DNA from 2 places in the Rhodococcus jostii RHA1 genome. Region 1 is predicted to be linked to the other one. Evidence: riboswitches for the same ligand, from Rfam matches in the RefSeq annotation. Region 1 holds a riboswitch; the other holds the start of a gene.
The links. Region 1 has a riboswitch for glycine ahead of RHA1_RS14250 (DUF5058 family protein). Riboswitches for the same ligand answer to the same signal wherever they lie in the genome.

Region 1 (7,787 bases):
GTCAGCCTGCCGACATCGGTCGGCTCCGGGCGGGGCAGCAGCTGGCCGGCTTCCGCCTTGGACAGATCGAGGAGGTCGTCGACGAGCTGCTGCAGCCGGACCGCTGCCCGGTAGGCGGCCGCGATCGCGTCACGCTGATCTGCGGGCAACTCGTCCCCGGTCCGCTCACGCAGAGTCTCGAGGGGGCCCAGCAGCAAGGTCAACGGGGTACGGAACTCGTGACTGACGTTCTGGAAGAACCGCGTCTTCGCCGCGTCGAGTTCCGCCAGCGCGGCGGCGCGGTCCCGTTCGAACTCGTAGGCCAGAGCGTCCGAGATCAGCGTCGACACCTTCGCCGTGACCAACTCGGCGAAACCCCGATACGCGTCGTCGAACGCGCGATACGGACTGATCCCGAGCACGAGCACACCCACCGGCTCCGCGTGACCCGTCACGATCAACGGGCACAGCCGCACCTCCGTCACCGCCTTCGACCCGGCGGGCTCGAACGATTCGCCGGGCGCCTGGACGCGGCGGCTGGTGACGTCGGTCGCCGGAATTCGGGCGGGCCTGAACTCGCCGTCGTCGTCCACCCCGGCGGCACCGACGAGCACCAGGTCGTCGGCGGCGTCGTCGCCCGAGCCACCGGCGACCTCCCGACGGAGGTATATCGCGGCCAGCGGAACGTCTTGTCCGCTGGCGCCGAGCACGCGCACGACCGCACGGCAGGCATCGACGAGCGGGTCGTCGCCGCCCGCGGTGGATACCGTGCCCAGTTGCCGCAGCGTCTCCAATCGCCGCTCCCCGAGCACGGTCGCGGTCACGTCGGTCGTCGCGACGAAGACACCGGCGACCTTCCCGTCCTCGTCCTGTACCGGACTGTAGGAGAACGTCCAGTACGTCTCCTCGAGGTACCCGTGCCGCAGCAGGTACAGCGGCTGATTCTCCGTGTAGGTCGCCGCGCCGCCCGACATCACCTGCTCGGCGAGCGGTCCCACCTCGTCCCAGATCTCCGCCCAACACTGGGCCCCGGGTTCGCCGATCGCGGCGGGGTACTTGGCGCCGAGGACCCGGGTGTACGCGTCGTTGAAGATCTGCACGAGCTCAGGACCCCACCAGAGCAACATCGGGACCTCGGAGGGCAGCACGGTGCGTATTGCCGCCCGCAACTCGACAGACCAGGTCTCGACCGGCCCCAGCGGTGTGGCCGCCCAATCGATGCGGCGTAGCCGCTCCCGTGTCTCGCCCGGCCCGGCGAACAACCGATCCGCCGACCAGGAATTACCGAAACCCGAGCCAGTCACATCCATGGACCCTTCCGCCCACTGCCGGTCGCCCGGACATGTCCGTTGTCAACAGGGAAATCATGGCCCAGTACCGCGTGCAACCGCCACTTCTCGTCTTCCGACATTCGGAAGCGAAGTTGGATTCGAGTGACCCGTCCGCCACGGTAGGTGAGTCGTGAGCCACATCACAGCCCACCTCCGAGGAAGAGCAGGTCCCGCGCATGCAATTCGACCTACGCGAACGCATCGACAGCAGTCCGATGACGCGCTACCAATGGGGCGCCATCGCCATCTGCGGTCTACTCAACGTGCTCGACGGCTTCGACGTCCTCGTCATGGCGTTCACCGCCCAGTCGGTGTCGCAGGAGTGGGATCTGTCCGGCTCGGTCGTCGGCCTCCTGCTCAGCGCCGGACTGTTCGGGATGGCCGCGGGTTCGCTGTTCCTGGCGCCGTGGGCCGACACCATCGGCCGCCGCGCCATGATCCTGCTGTGCCTGGCACTCGCGTCGACGGGCATGCTGCTGTCGGCGGTCAGCCAGAGCGCGTTGCAACTCGGCCTGCTCCGCGCCCTCACCGGCGTCGGCATCGGCGGAATCCTCGCCAGCAGCAACGTCATCGCCAGTGAGTACGCGTCGAACCGCTGGCGCGGGCTCGCGGTGAGTCTCAACTCCACCGGTTACGCCGTCGGCGCCACCCTCGGCGGAATCATCGCCGTCGTGCTGCAGAACTCGCTCGGCTGGCGCTCGGTGTTCCTGTTCGGCGGGCTGTGCACGGCGGCCATCATCCCCGTCGTCTACGCCCGGCTCCCCGAATCCATCGACTTCCTGCTCGTCCGGCGACCGGCCAACGCCCTCGACCGGATCAATGCCTTCGCCCAGCGGGTCGGCCAGCCGCGACTCGACGGACTGCCCGCACCGCGCGCCGCCGCCACGGCCGACGCCGGATTCGCGATGCGCGTCCTGCTGTCTCCGCAGCGCCGCCGCAGCACACTCCTGGTGTGGTTCGCGTTCTTCATGGCGATGTTCGGCTTCTACTTCGTCACCAGCTGGACCCCGAAACTGCTGGTCGAGGCGGGCATGTCCGCGAACCAGGGCGTCACCGGCGGAGTGCTCCTCAACCTCGGCGGCATCTTCGGCGCCACCCTGCTCGGGGCGCTGTCCGCACGCTTCGCCCTCAAGCGCGTGCTCATCGCCTACATGGCGATCGCGGGCGTGCTGCTCGTCGTCTTCGTCCCCGCCACCGCGTCCATCGTCATCGCGTTCGGGCTCGGCGCCCTGATCGGCGTCTTCGCCAACGGCTGCATCGCCGGGCTGTACGCAATCACGCCGTCGGTCTACTCGCCCGCCGTCCGGGCCACCGGCGTCGGCTGGGGCATCGGCATCGGCCGCGTCGGCGCCATCGCGTCCCCGATCGTCGCGGGCGCCCTCCTCGACCGCGACTGGTCGCCCACCCAGCTGTACATCCTCGTGGCCGCGTCCTTCGTGCTCGCCGGACTCGCCGTGTCGCGACTGCGGTTCGAGAAGACCGGCGTGGACGCCGGGGACGCCACCGCGGACGCGCCGCTGACCACTCACTGAGGCGGCTCCGCCACCCGTGCGTGGTTGACGAGTGTAGAGACTCGTTAACCACTCACGGGCCCGGAAGGCCTAGATCCCGACCTTCGACAGGATCGCCGTCATCGCCGCCTGGACGCCGGTGGACAGGGTGGGCTCCGCGACGGGGGCGAAGAACGGTGAGTGGTTCACCGGCACAGGCTTTCCACTCTCGAGGGTTTCCGCGGTGTGGCCACCGAACATCCAGAACACCGACGGAACGCCGATCACCTCGGCGAGCAGGCCGAAGTCCTCCGAGCCCATCATCGGAGTCGACGGCCTGACGTTGTTCTCGCCCAGCACCTTCTGCAGCTCGGCGACGAGTTCGGCGGTGGCGTCGGGATCGTTGTAGTTGCGCGGGAACGTGTACAGCTCCTCGATCAGCGGCTTCGGCGCCCCGGACGCGTCGGCCTCGGCGTAGATGATGCGGCGCAGCGCGGCATTGACTTGCTCACGCACCTCGGGGTCGAGGGTGCGCACGTTGATCGTGAACTCGGCCCGGTCCGCGATGATGTTCTCCTTCAGCCCCGCATGGAACGTGGCGACCGTGACGACCGCCGGCTTCATGGGGTGAACTTCGCGGGACACGATGGTCTGGATGCGGTTGATCATGTTGACGCCCTGGATGATCGGGTCGATCGAATCCTGGGGCTGGGAGCCGTGTGAGCCCTGGCCGTAGACGGTGACCTTCAGTGAATCGGCCATGGCCATCGCGTCGCCACTCGTGACGTGCACGGTGCCGGCCAGCATCGGCCCGACGTGCTGCCCGAAGACGATCTCCGGCTTGGGTGCCCGGTCCCACAGGCCATCCTCGACCATGGCCTTCGCTCCGGCGGCCGTTTCCTCGCCCGGTTGGAAGAGGAACACGATCGTTCCGGCCCACGCCTCGCGCGCGCCTGCGAGCAGTTCGGCGACGGTGAGCAGGGTGGCGACGTGTGTGTCGTGGCCGCAGCCGTGCATCACGGGCACCTCGGTGCCGTCGTCGAGGTGTCCGGTGGCGGCGCTGGCGTAGTCGACGCCGGTGTCTTCCGCGATCGGCAGCCCATCGGAATCGGCGCGGAAGGCCACCGTGGGGCCCTCGCCGTTGGTCAGGACACCGACCACTCCGGTGCCGCCGCAGACGAACGTGTCGATCCCGAGGGCGACGAGGGAACTCTGGATCAACTCCGCGGTCTTGTGTTCCTGCATGGACAGTTCCGGGTTCGCATGCAGGTGGTAGTAGAGGTCGTGCATCTTCGCCCGCAGCTCGTCGGTGAGCGCGATCGGGAGGTCGGTCATGGAGTCTTCTTTCGAATCATGTGAAGGTGAGATGTCTCCGCGCATCGATTCTTACTCGATGGTCGCGAGCTCGGCCGGGCTCTGGTCGTTCTTGTTCCGCAGGAACCAGGCGAGGACCGCCGTCACGATCACCGGATGGCGGTGGACGACAGCGCGAGGCTCGGCATCGCCGGAACCACCACGAACGTGATGACCGCGGCCACCAGCAGCGCGACCACCGTGGCCCGGGGCTGCTTCATCGACACGATCGCCTGGACGAGGACCGCCCCCAGGACCGAGGGAAGGATGTAGGAACGGGTGACGGTCACGATGTCGGTGGGAATCACGCTGATCAGCCAGGTGCCGAGCAGCCCCACGAACACGGCCAGGGACACGAGGTGCACCATCGCGGCGCCGCAGATCGCCAGGACCGCAGCCAGTTCGGCCCGCTTGGTTCCCGGTTTGGCTCCGATGTTCGTCTGCGCGATGAGCGCGGCAGGCAACAGCTTGTTCGCGATGTTGCCGATCATGAACGCCTGGTACATCGCGGCCGGACCGAGGATGGGGAAATAGGTCAGCGGTTCGACCAGCCAGATGATGAAGAATGTCCCGGCCACCGCGGCGAACGCGGTCCACAACTGGCCTCCGGTGACGTCCACCTCACCCGAGAACACCAGGTACAGGGGCGCACCGATCGACAGAAGCAGCCCCACGATCATCGTGATCCGACCCCAGCGGGACGTCGTCTTGTCGAACTCGGCGAGTGCACGCGCACCGGTGGACACCGTTACGGCTTCGTCGGTAGTCATCGAAAAGTCCTTTCCGTGCGAGTCGTGAATCAGGAAGTGACCAGGTAGGTAACGGTGAGGGCGGCGAGGATCGAAATGCCCAGCCCCCATTCACGGAGCCAGCCCTTGCCGAACGTCCGGGCCACGAAGAGGCAGATCCCCATCGCAACCGCGGAGGCGGCGAACGCGACGATGTGATAGCTGGACTTCGTCAGTTCCTGGAAGCCCAGCGACGCGAACGCGCCGATCAGGGCGGCAGACGGGACGACGGCCATCAACGCCGGATTCACGGTGCGGATCTTCGCGTCGCCCCGCTTGAGCAGCGGAGTGAGGACGAGCGCGGACAGCATCCACATCACACCGCCGATACTCATCGCGAAGAAGGCGACCACGAACACATTCTGGGTGTAGGTGTCGGCACCGAGTTTCGCGCCCATGGAGTCGGCGGCGATGCTGGCCGCGGACACGTCGTACGCGGCGGAACCGATCAGGCCGATGCGGGCCAGGACGGCGGGCGTCCCGAAGAGGGCGAGCAGGGCGATCGCCACGAGGCAGACCGCCAGGGACGGTCCGATCGCCGAGACGGCGCCGGAGCGGAACGACACTTTCATGTCTTCCGGCGACATGTCCGCGACGGGTGCCACCTTGCGGACCGCGGTCATGTAGATCGCCGACTGCACGACGATGACGACGAAGATGCCGGCAACGGCCACCCAGAGAACAGGCGAGTTGGCGACAGCCATGATGTCCGTGGATGTCCCACTAGCAGTCACATTCATGGATCTCCCAGGGAGCGTGAGTAACCGGCGAACCGATCGCTCGAGCGATGTGAGGGTGATCCGGTGGATCGCCTCGGCTGACACCCGCTCTGTTCCGTAACCTGAGAGTTTGGAGACACACTCGTGGGAGTGGTCATCGTGCCCCGTCGGTGAACGTGCCGTTACAGCCGACACGCTGCTCTCCAGAGTTCCCGACCCTGACTGTCCTGGTGCCTGAGAGTTTGTGGGTACTTGCTCCTTCGGCGTCCGGGACTCGGTCCCGGAACTCTCCAGCCAGGTTCATAGGGAGAAACCACCGTGATGGTTCCGAATCGAACTGACTCGGGACGTACTGTTCCGCAGACGTATTACGAAGGCATGACTTCGCCGTTCCGGCGTGTTAACTCACACTCCTGGGCGGAAATCGCCAGTGCGCGTTCGCATGCCGAACACCCCATGTGAGTGGCAAAGCGTGCGCCAGCACCCTTTGCCACTCACATGGGGGTCAGCCGTGGACGTGGAGAGGCTTGCCGGCCACTGCCATCAGTGCCTCACCGAGCGCCTCGCCCTGGGTGGGGTGGGCGTGCACGAACTTCGCCGCCTGCGCGGCATCGACCTCGAAGTTGTAGAGCAGCTGCGCCTCACCGATCAGCTCCCCGACGCGGTCGCCGACCATGTGCACGCCGACGACGACCCCGGTCGGCGCCACCACGAGTTTGACCGCTCCCGACGTCTTGAGGATCTGGCTCCTGCCGTTGCCGGCGAGGTCGTAGGTGACGGTCTCGACGTTCTCGCCGAACTTCTCCCGGGCGGCGGTCTCGGTCAACCCGACCGACGCGACCTCGGGGTGGGAGTAGGTGACCCGCGGGATCCCGGTCTCGTCGACGACGTCCGGACGGAGCCCGGCGATCTCCTCCGCCACGAAGATCCCCTGCTGGAAACCGCGGTGGGCCAGCTGGAGCCCGGGGACGATGTCGCCGACCGCGAAGACGTTCGGGACCGTGGTGCGCAGTCGATCACTGGTCACCACGAAGCCCTTGTCGAGCATCACTCCGGTCTCCTCGTACCCCATCGACGCGGTGTTGGGTCCGCGCCCCACTGCGACCAGCACGACGTCGGCGTCGAGCACGTCGCCGGAGTCGAGGGTGACGGACACCGCATCCTCGTCTTGCGTCACCTCCGTCACCCGCACACCTGTCTTCGCGGCGATCTTGCGACGACGGAATGCCCGCTCGAGGTACTTGGAGGTCGTTTCGTCCTCGTTCGGCACCAGCCGCGGCATCGCCTCGACGATCGTCACCGACGCACCGAACGACGCCCAGACACTGGCGAATTCGACGCCGATGACGCCGCCGCCCAGGATGATCGCTTTCTTCGGGACGGACGGCAACACGAGCGCCTGTTCGCTGGTGACGATCCGGCCGCCGATGCTGATGCCGGGCAGCGTCTTCGGCGACGACCCCGTCGCCAGGACGACGGCGGCGCCCGTGATCAGCTCGTCGTCGACCTCCACTCCGTTGGGTCCGACCAACCGTCCGCGGCCGTTGACGACGGTGATGCCGTACGAGTCGACGAGGCCCTGCAATCCTTTGTGCAGTCGGGTGACGATGGTGTTCTGGTAGCTCAGGACCTTCTCGAGGTCGACACCGTCGAACGTGACGTCGATACCGAACTGCGAGGCGGTGCGGGCACTGTCGGCGACCTCGGCGGAGTGCAGCAGCGCCTTCGTCGGAATGCATCCCTGATGCAGGCACGTGCCGCCGAGTTCGTTCTCCTCGACGAGGATGACCGAACGGCCCAGTTCGGCCGAGCGGATGGCGGCCGCGTAGCCGCCGGAACCGCCGCCGAGGATGACGACATCTGCTGATCGGTGGGACATGGGAACTCCTTGCTGGAACGGAAGAGGATGGGGTTCAGTGAACTGCGGTCGCGGCGACGGCCTCCGCGTGGAGGCGGCCGGCCCGATAGGAGGAGCGCACGAGCGGACCGGACAGGACGCCGAGGAAGCCGATCTCGCGGGCGATCCCGTCGAGCATGACGAACTCGTCCGGTTTCGCCCACCGCGCCACCGGATGGTGCCGGGCGGACGGCCGCAGATACTGGGTGATCGTGATCAACTGGCAACCG
Region 2 (7,787 bases), 2.1 Mb from region 1:
AGGTGATCGCTTCCATCTCGGCGGTGGCATTGAGCTTCATCGTGCAGGAACCGAGTGGGATCATGCTTCGGTCGAGTGCGATGTCCTTGTCGGACAACGCCCGCAGGTAGCGCAGCATCGCCGTCTCGGTGCGATACCGGGTGAAGGCCTCGTGCTGCAGGTAGTCGGATCCGCGGAGCTGCGCGTCGGGGACGGACGTGCCCACCTCCTCGGTCACGGCGCCTTCGCCGCCGAACGCCGCCAGAACCTGGGTGACGTCGTCGGCGGTGGTGGCCTCGTCGCACGCGATGGCGACGTGATCGGCGTCGACGAGCCGCAGGTTGATGCCGGCGTCCTTCGCCTTCGCCACCACGTCCGCGGCTCGGCCGTCCACTCGAACGAGGATCGTGTCGAAGTAGTGTTCGTGGACGACGACGGCCCCGGTCTTGCGGAGCGCGGCGGCCAGCGAGTGCGCCGTGTTCGCCACGCGCAGGGCGATCGCCTTCAAGCCCTCGGCGCCGTGGTAGCTGGCGTACATGGCCGCCAGAATCGCCAGCAACACCTGAGCGGTGCAGATGTTCGACGTCGCCTTCTCGCGGCGAATGTGCTGCTCGCGGGTCTGCAGCGCCAGCCGGTACGCCTTGTCGCCGTCGGCGTCGACGGAGACGCCCACCAGACGGCCGGGGAGTTGACGTGCGTGCTTGGTGTGCACGGCGAGGTAGCCGGCGTGCGGGCCACCGAAGCCCATGGGGACACCGAACCGCTGGGTGGTGCCGAAGCAGGCGTCGGCCCCGATCTCGCCGGGCGGGGTGAGGAGGGTGAGTGCCAGCAGATCCGCCCCGACCGCGACCAGTGCGCCGCGCTCGTGGGCGGCGGCGATCACGTCGGTGTAGTCGACGATACGGCCGGACCCGCCGGGCATCTGGGCGAGGACGCCGAAGAAGTCACCGTCCGGAAGGCCGACGGACAGGTCGGCCACGACGATCTCGATGCCGAGCGGCTCGGCCCGGGTCTCGACGACGGCCAGCGTCTGCGGGAACAGGTCGGCGTCGACGACGAACCGCGGGGACTTGCTCTTGCTCGCCCGGCGCAACAGCGTCATCGCCTCGGCGGCGGCGGTGGCCTCATCGAGCATCGACGAGTTGGCGACCTCCATGCCGGTCAGGTCGGCGACCATCGTCTGGAAGTTGAGGAGCGCTTCGAGCCGGCCCTGGCTGATCTCGGGCTGGTACGGCGTGTAGGCCGTGTACCAGGCCGGGTTCTCGATGATGTTCCGGATCAGGACCGGCGGGGTGAGGGTGTCGTAGTAGCCGAGACCGATCATGGACGTCGCCACGGTGTTCTGCGCGGCGAGTGTGGACAGTTCGGCGAGCGCTTCGTGCTCGGACACCGGCGCGGGCAGTGCGTCGAGGCCGTCGGCGATGCCGGCCGTGACCCCGTCCAGGATGACGGCGGGGACGGCCTTCGACGCGAGGTCGTCGAGCGAATCGGCTCCGACCAGTTCGAGAATGTGCGCGAGTTCCGCAGCGTTCGGGCCGACATGACGATCGGCGAATGTACGGCTTCCAGCGTCGATCACGACAACTCCCAAGCAGTTCGCAGGATCAGGACACGCCCCGCGTAGCGGAACGTCCCTCCCCCTCTGTCGCCTGCTCGAGTCGAGCGCCTGAGAGATTCGGTACCGTCGTTCGCGGTTGAAGACGGCCCTTTCCCCGTGGGCGGGTGGGTGCTCCCACCGCTTTCCAGAGACGTCGGAGCCCGCACGGTCCTGTCTGCCTGAGAGATTGACGGGGAGGTGTTGCTCCTTCGGCGCCCGAACTCCTGCACACACGATGTTTCTGTGCTTGCAGTGCCCGGAACTCTCCCGCACGGCGTCGACGCACCGCCAGTCTATGTCACGGCTACGGATGGCGGCGCAGGCAGCGCCGCGCTCCGATGGAGGCGGGCTAGCCCGTCTTGCGGCTCGCGCGGTTCTTGCGCCGCGACGCCAGTTCGTCCTCGGGGCTCTGCTCGCTCGCGCCGCCATCGGCGCGCTCGGCCGGGAAATCGGCGATGGTGCCGGTCAGTTCGCGCATCGCACCGCTCACCGCGATACCGAAGACGCCCTGCCCGCCCTGGAGCAGATCGACGACCTCTTCGGGGGACGTGCACTCGTAGACCGTGGTCCCGTCCGAGAATAGTGTGATCTTCGCCAAGTCCCGCACTCCGCGCTTACGGAGGTGGTCGACGGCCACGCGGATGTTCTGCAAGGATATTCCGGTGTCGAGCAGACGCTTGACGATCTTGAGGACGAGGATGTCTTTGAACGAGTACAGCCGTTGGCTGCCCGAACCTGCTGCGCCACGAATGGACGGCACGACGAGCGAAGTGCGAGCCCAGTAATCGAGCTGGCGGTAGGTGATTCCCGCGATCTGGCAGGCGATGGGGACGCGGTATCCGACGAGGTCGTCGGGCACGGAATCGTCCGGGAAGAGGCCCGGTTGGATCTCCTCGGAGCTGAATTCGGACTCGGCAACGTTGTCGCCGGGCGCAAGATTCAGCGCATTCTCCTGCGGCCGATCTCCCACTGACTACTCCCTCTCGCATGTTGCACTGAACCCGACGATCAGTGCGCCTGTGACGCGCGTCGCCAGTGCCCGCGGCACAGCCACAGCACATCGAGCGGCGCAAGCGCCACCAGTGACATCGAGCAAGCCCGTACCCTGAACCTACTCAGCGTACGCCCGATAGAATCTGCAGGGCAGAAAATCACTGCACTGAACGCTATGACTCCGAAGAGACGGGGTCAACGCAACGCGCCGGAGGAACCTCAACCGTTACTCCGCGCCCGAGGCTTTTCCGAGGGTGCAACCTAGCCGTCGGTGGCCTTGAAATCGTCCGGCGACACGGACTCGAGGAATTCCTTGAACTTCTCGACCTCGTCCTCGCGCTCGTCGGGCATGACCAGACCGGCCTCCGTGAGCACCGATTCCTCGGCGAAGATCGGCACCCCGATCCGCAGTGCGATGGCGATGGAGTCGGACGGGCGGGCCGAGACGCGGGTGTTCTGGTCGAACACGAGGTCGGCATAGAACGTGCCCTCGCGCAGGTCGACGATGCGAACTTCCTTCAAGGTGCGACCGAAGGCTTCGATCAGGTTCTTGATGAGATCGTGGGTCAGCGGACGCGCCGGCTCGACGCCCTGCTGTTCGAGTGCGATCGCGGTGGCCTCGGTCTGGCCGATCCAGATGGGCAGGTACCGCTCGCCGTCGGTTTCACGCAACAGCAGAACAGGTTGACTTTGGGGTTGCTCGACACGAACTCCGATCACGTGCATTTCGCTCATCGCGTCTGCCTCCACCCTGCAATGGTCCGTCCGCGGCACACAATGCCGTACCAGGATTCTATTCGATTCGTGTCTGCTCTTCGACCGTACAGCCGTTCGAGCGCAGCGTCGTTGGGAAGTGGGGACGGTCGGCGAGTTCACCTCACCGATCGAGCGCACCCCGGACTGCCGACTTCACCAGGCAGGTGTGCAACGTCAGAGACAAGGCGGCCAGTTCGCGCACCATCTCCTCGGCGCGATCACGTGCGCCGGCGTCGCGGCCCTTGGCGACGGGCCCGGCGATCTGCGCGACCAGCCCGGCCTCGCGGTCGGCCGCCAGCTTGAACGCCCTCAGGTGCCGCACTTCGAGTCCGAACTCGGACATCGCCCTCGCGGTGCGCGCCAGTGTCACCGCGTCTTCGTCGAAGAACCCTGCCGGCCCGGGAACGACCAGGCCTCCGCGGGTCAGTTCGCCGAGGAACTTGTCGTCGATCCCCGCCCGGGCGATCAGATCGTCGCGGCTGATCCGCACCTCGCGGTCGGTGAGGAACTCCTCCGGGGACACCTCGCCCGGGGCCACCGTGAGCGTGCGCGGCCGGCGCGGCGAAGAATCGCCTGCGCCGACCGTGGCCACACCTCTGTCGATGGCCTCGAGCTGCTCCTTGATGACCTTCAGCGGCAGATACTGATCCCGCTGCGCAGTGAGGACATAGCGCAGACGTTCACAGTCGGCGATCGAGAATCGCCGATACCCCGACGGAGTGCGCTGGGGGCTGATGAGACCCTCGGCTTCGAGGAATCGGATCTTCGAGATCGTCACATCAGGAAAATCGGGGCGGAGTCGATCCAGCACGGAGCCGATCGACATCCCCGATTGCGCCTGCTGCTGCCGCACCGCGGTCATTGGCTACCCGCACCAGCTGACGTCTCACCGATCTGCGAGCCACCGGCAGTGGTCCGGGGTCCGGTCAGAAAGACCAGTCGGAACTTGCCGATCTGGACCTCGTCACCGTTCGCCAGGACGGCCGAGTCGACCGGTTCCCGGTTGACGTAGGTGCCGTTGAGGCTGCCGACGTCGACCACCTGGAACTCGTCGTCCTCCTGACGGAACTCCGCATGACGACGGCTGACGGTCACGTCGTCGAGGAAGATGTCGCTGTCGGGATGCCGTCCCGCGGACGTCGTCGGCTGGTCGAGCAGGAAGCGCGACCCTGCGTTCGGTCCACGCTTGACGACGAGCAGAGCAGAGCCCGCGGGCAGTCCCTCCACACCCGACACCGGAGCTTCCGGAGCCTGGGTTGCCGAGGAGTTGTCGAGCTCATTGAGAAAGTCCGCGCGGAAGACCGACGTGGTTTCCGCCGGCGTCTCCCCATAGACCGCGTCGTTGCCGTTCTCGCTCACCGTTTCTCCTCCTAGTTCGATCATCCAGCAAGATTCGCTGGACTACGCAATGCCACTCGGTACTACATAATTCGGTTCCCGTGCACATTAACTTCTGTGCAAACTCCCACGATCACATTCAAACTACGGACCTGCGCCCCGACACGGCACATGCGTTCAACATCGACCGTACCCTGCGCACGCCGGTGCGTGTAGTGAGACAGGCCGCCAGCACATTACGAACCGGTATTCCGACAGCGGATTTTTCCGGCAACCCGGTTTTCCGGGCTGTCGGCACCTTCCGAACTTATCCGATTACCGCTTCGCGTGTTCTCGGGAAATTATCCTGCCGTGATGTCTGCATAGCCGGCGGCGTCCAGCATTTCGGCCAGTGCCGCGTCGAGGGTCGCCTCGTCGTCGACACCGAGGTCCACCAGCCACCCCTGCCCGTAGGGCGCGGAGTTCACAAGTTCCGGGTTGCCGTCCAGATCGGCATTGGCGGCAACGACTTTCGCCGTCAGCGGGGCGAAGATGTCGGAGACGCTCTTGGTGGATTCCACCTCGCCGAACGATTCGCCCGCCGTCACGGCCTCGTCGACCGCCGGAAGCTGGACGAACACGACGTCGCCGAGCTGGGACTGCGCGAAATCGGTGATGCCGACGCGTACCGTCGTGGGCCCCGTCCGCTCGACCCACTCGTGTTCGGCGGTGTACCGACGATCGGCGGGGATTTCGAGCTCACTCACAGTGGCTTCCTTTCGATGGCAATCCGCGGGCGGATGCGAAGATCAATTTCCGGGCTGAGCGTATTGGCGAGGTTTCGCCTCCCGCAAGGCGGAGATCGTGACCTGCTGCGATTGTTCGATCGTCAGCTGTCCGCCGCTGCGCGCGACCGTGTCGACCACCCCGCCGGGAATGTTCAGGGCCGCCGCCAGAGTCGGCGGATCACCGATGGCGACCACCCCGTAGGGGGCGTTCACCTTCCGGCCGTCCACCGACACGCCGCCGGCCGAACCGGACACCCAGGAGTCGACGCCGATCCGGATGGGCGGGCCGTCCGCACCCTGGATCTGGACGGCTTCGGCACCGGCGGCACGCAATTCCTGCACGAGGTCGAGCAGGACCTCGGAGCCGACTCCCTTGTTGGGGTCGGTGATGCGCATCGTCACCCCGGGGCCGGTGGCCGGTGCGCTGCCGACCTGGATCGACAGCGCCGTCAACCGGGCCTGCGCCTCGTCGAGTGCCGCCCCGGAACTGCCGCTCTGTTGCAACGTTGCCAAGGTCTGTTCCAGCGATGCGATCTCCTGCCGCAGGGCCGCCTCCCGCTGGTTCAGCGTGTCCAGGACGACCAGGAGATCGGCCGGGCTCGCCGAGTCGAGGGTGTCGCCGGACCCGGTGTTCTTCACCTGCGTGACGATCGCGATTCCCAGCCCACCGAGCAGGAGCGCGGCCAGCAGCGCGAAGACGACGTGCGATCGCTGCGACGTCGCCGGTTCGTTCCCGTGCAGTTCGTGTCTGCCCTCGTGTCCGCTCACGCCGCGATCACGCCCCGAACAGACGTCGCCGGAGCGCGGCCGCGTTGCCGAAGATGCGGATTCCGAGCACGACGACGATCGCGGTGGACAGCTGGGTTCCCACACCGAGTTGGTCACCGAGCCACACGATCAGGGCGGCCACCAGGACGTTGAACACGAACGAGACGACGAACACCTTCGAGTCGAAGATCTCGTCGAGGTACGCGCGCAGTCCGCCGAACACCGCGTCGAGCGCGGCGACGACGGCGATGGGCAGGTAGGGCTGCACGGCGTCGGGCACTTGCGGGCTGAACACCACTCCCAGCACGATGCCCACGATCAGGGCGAGCACCCCGTAGATCGCGGATCCGCCCTTCAGTGCTGCCTTCATTCGTGTGACGCCTCCATTCGACTCCGCCGTTGTCATCGTGTTCCCACTTCCCTGGCTGCCCGCACTTCCCGCGCCGGGGCGGCCGGCAAGTGGAGATCGTCGGCCTCCGCCACCGCGAAGCCGATGCCGTACAACTGCGCCACGCTGGACATCCGCAGATAGGCGTCGCTCACCACGAATCCGGTCTGCATCGGCCCCTGCGGGCCGATCGCCGAGACCACGTACGGCGAGAACACCGGCTGATTGTCCACGAGCATCGCGCCACCCGCCTGGCGGATCGTCACCGACGGGCCGATCCGCACGTCGCCGACCGCGATGGCCTCGGCGCCGCTCGCCCACAGCGAATTGACCACCGACTGGAGGTCGCGGTCGAGCACCACGGCCTTCCCCCCGACACTGCGCTGGGACGAGTCGGACAGGTTGGGCTTGGCCGCGGGGTCCGTCAACGTCACGGTCAGGCCGGGACCGTGCACGGCCTCGACTCCGGCGTCCCCCTCGAGGCCGCGAAGCTCGTCGAGCAGTGCCGCACCTCGGGCGTCACCGGCCAGCGCGGTGGCGCGCGCGTCGTCGGTCTGTGTCGACAGCGTGTCCCGGGTTGCGGCGAGGGCGCCCGCCCGATCCTGGGCGTCCTGCACCTTGCTCAGCAGTTCGGTCCGCACCTGCTCGGTGCCGGGGATGCGTTCGGTGGCCTGCCGGTAGGCGACCGACAGCACCAGCCCGACGAGCAGCGCGCCGATCGCGATCCACACCTGCTGACCGACCCGCGTCTGTCGTGAATGTCCCTGCTCACGATCGTCGGCCGCACCCTCGTACCCGGGGTCCAGGTGGTCGTTCATCAGGGACCGCAGCAGGGACGGCACCGGATTCCTGCGAATGCCGGAATCTGTCCGTTTCATCACTGGACCTCGCGTTCCTCGCCGCCCGGTCCTCGCACGGGAACGGTGCGCGCGACGGTCAGCGCGTTCACGGTGTAGAGCAGCCCGGTCCACACGTAGAGCACCGTGCCCCAGATCAGGAGCGCGGCGCCGAGCGGCTGCGCCACGGTCGCGATGCTCCAGTCGCCGTGCGCCGCGAGGGTCATCGGCAGCGCGAACATCAGCAGGAACGTGGCACCCTTGCCGAGGTACATCACGTCGGGGGGAGGGAGACCGCGCCGTCGGTAGATGACCAGCGTGAGCGCGAGAACGGCGTCGCGGCCGATCAGGATCGCCGCCACCCA

Region 2: another riboswitch for glycine. It lies ahead of gcvP (aminomethyl-transferring glycine dehydrogenase); the one in region 1 lies ahead of RHA1_RS14250 (DUF5058 family protein).

What each region holds. Positions count from the first base shown of each region.
Region 1 is NC_008268.1:3,085,532-3,093,318, forward strand. It holds gene RHA1_RS14230 (ATP-binding protein) at 1-1,289, opposite strand, end outside; gene RHA1_RS14235 (MFS transporter) at 1,487-2,842, shown strand; gene RHA1_RS14240 (amidohydrolase) at 2,912-4,135, opposite strand; gene RHA1_RS14245 (hypothetical protein) at 4,264-4,923, opposite strand; gene RHA1_RS14250 (DUF5058 family protein) at 4,953-5,645, opposite strand; glycine riboswitch at 5,769-5,869, opposite strand; glycine riboswitch at 5,873-5,964, opposite strand; gene lpdA (dihydrolipoyl dehydrogenase) at 6,166-7,539, opposite strand; gene lipA (lipoyl synthase) at 7,574-7,787, opposite strand, start outside.
Region 2 is NC_008268.1:961,785-969,571, forward strand. It holds gene gcvP (aminomethyl-transferring glycine dehydrogenase) at 1-1,558, opposite strand, end outside; glycine riboswitch at 1,733-1,856, opposite strand; gene RHA1_RS04320 (MerR family transcriptional regulator) at 1,926-2,546, opposite strand; gene RHA1_RS04325 (bifunctional nuclease family protein) at 2,831-3,304, opposite strand; gene ftsR (transcriptional regulator FtsR) at 3,447-4,187, opposite strand; gene garA (glycogen accumulation regulator GarA) at 4,184-4,684, opposite strand; gene gcvH (glycine cleavage system protein GcvH) at 5,005-5,409, opposite strand; gene RHA1_RS04345 (DUF881 domain-containing protein) at 5,452-6,198, opposite strand; gene RHA1_RS04350 (small basic family protein) at 6,206-6,568, opposite strand; gene RHA1_RS04355 (DUF881 domain-containing protein) at 6,601-7,464, opposite strand; gene RHA1_RS04360 (CDP-alcohol phosphatidyltransferase family protein) at 7,464-7,787, opposite strand, start outside.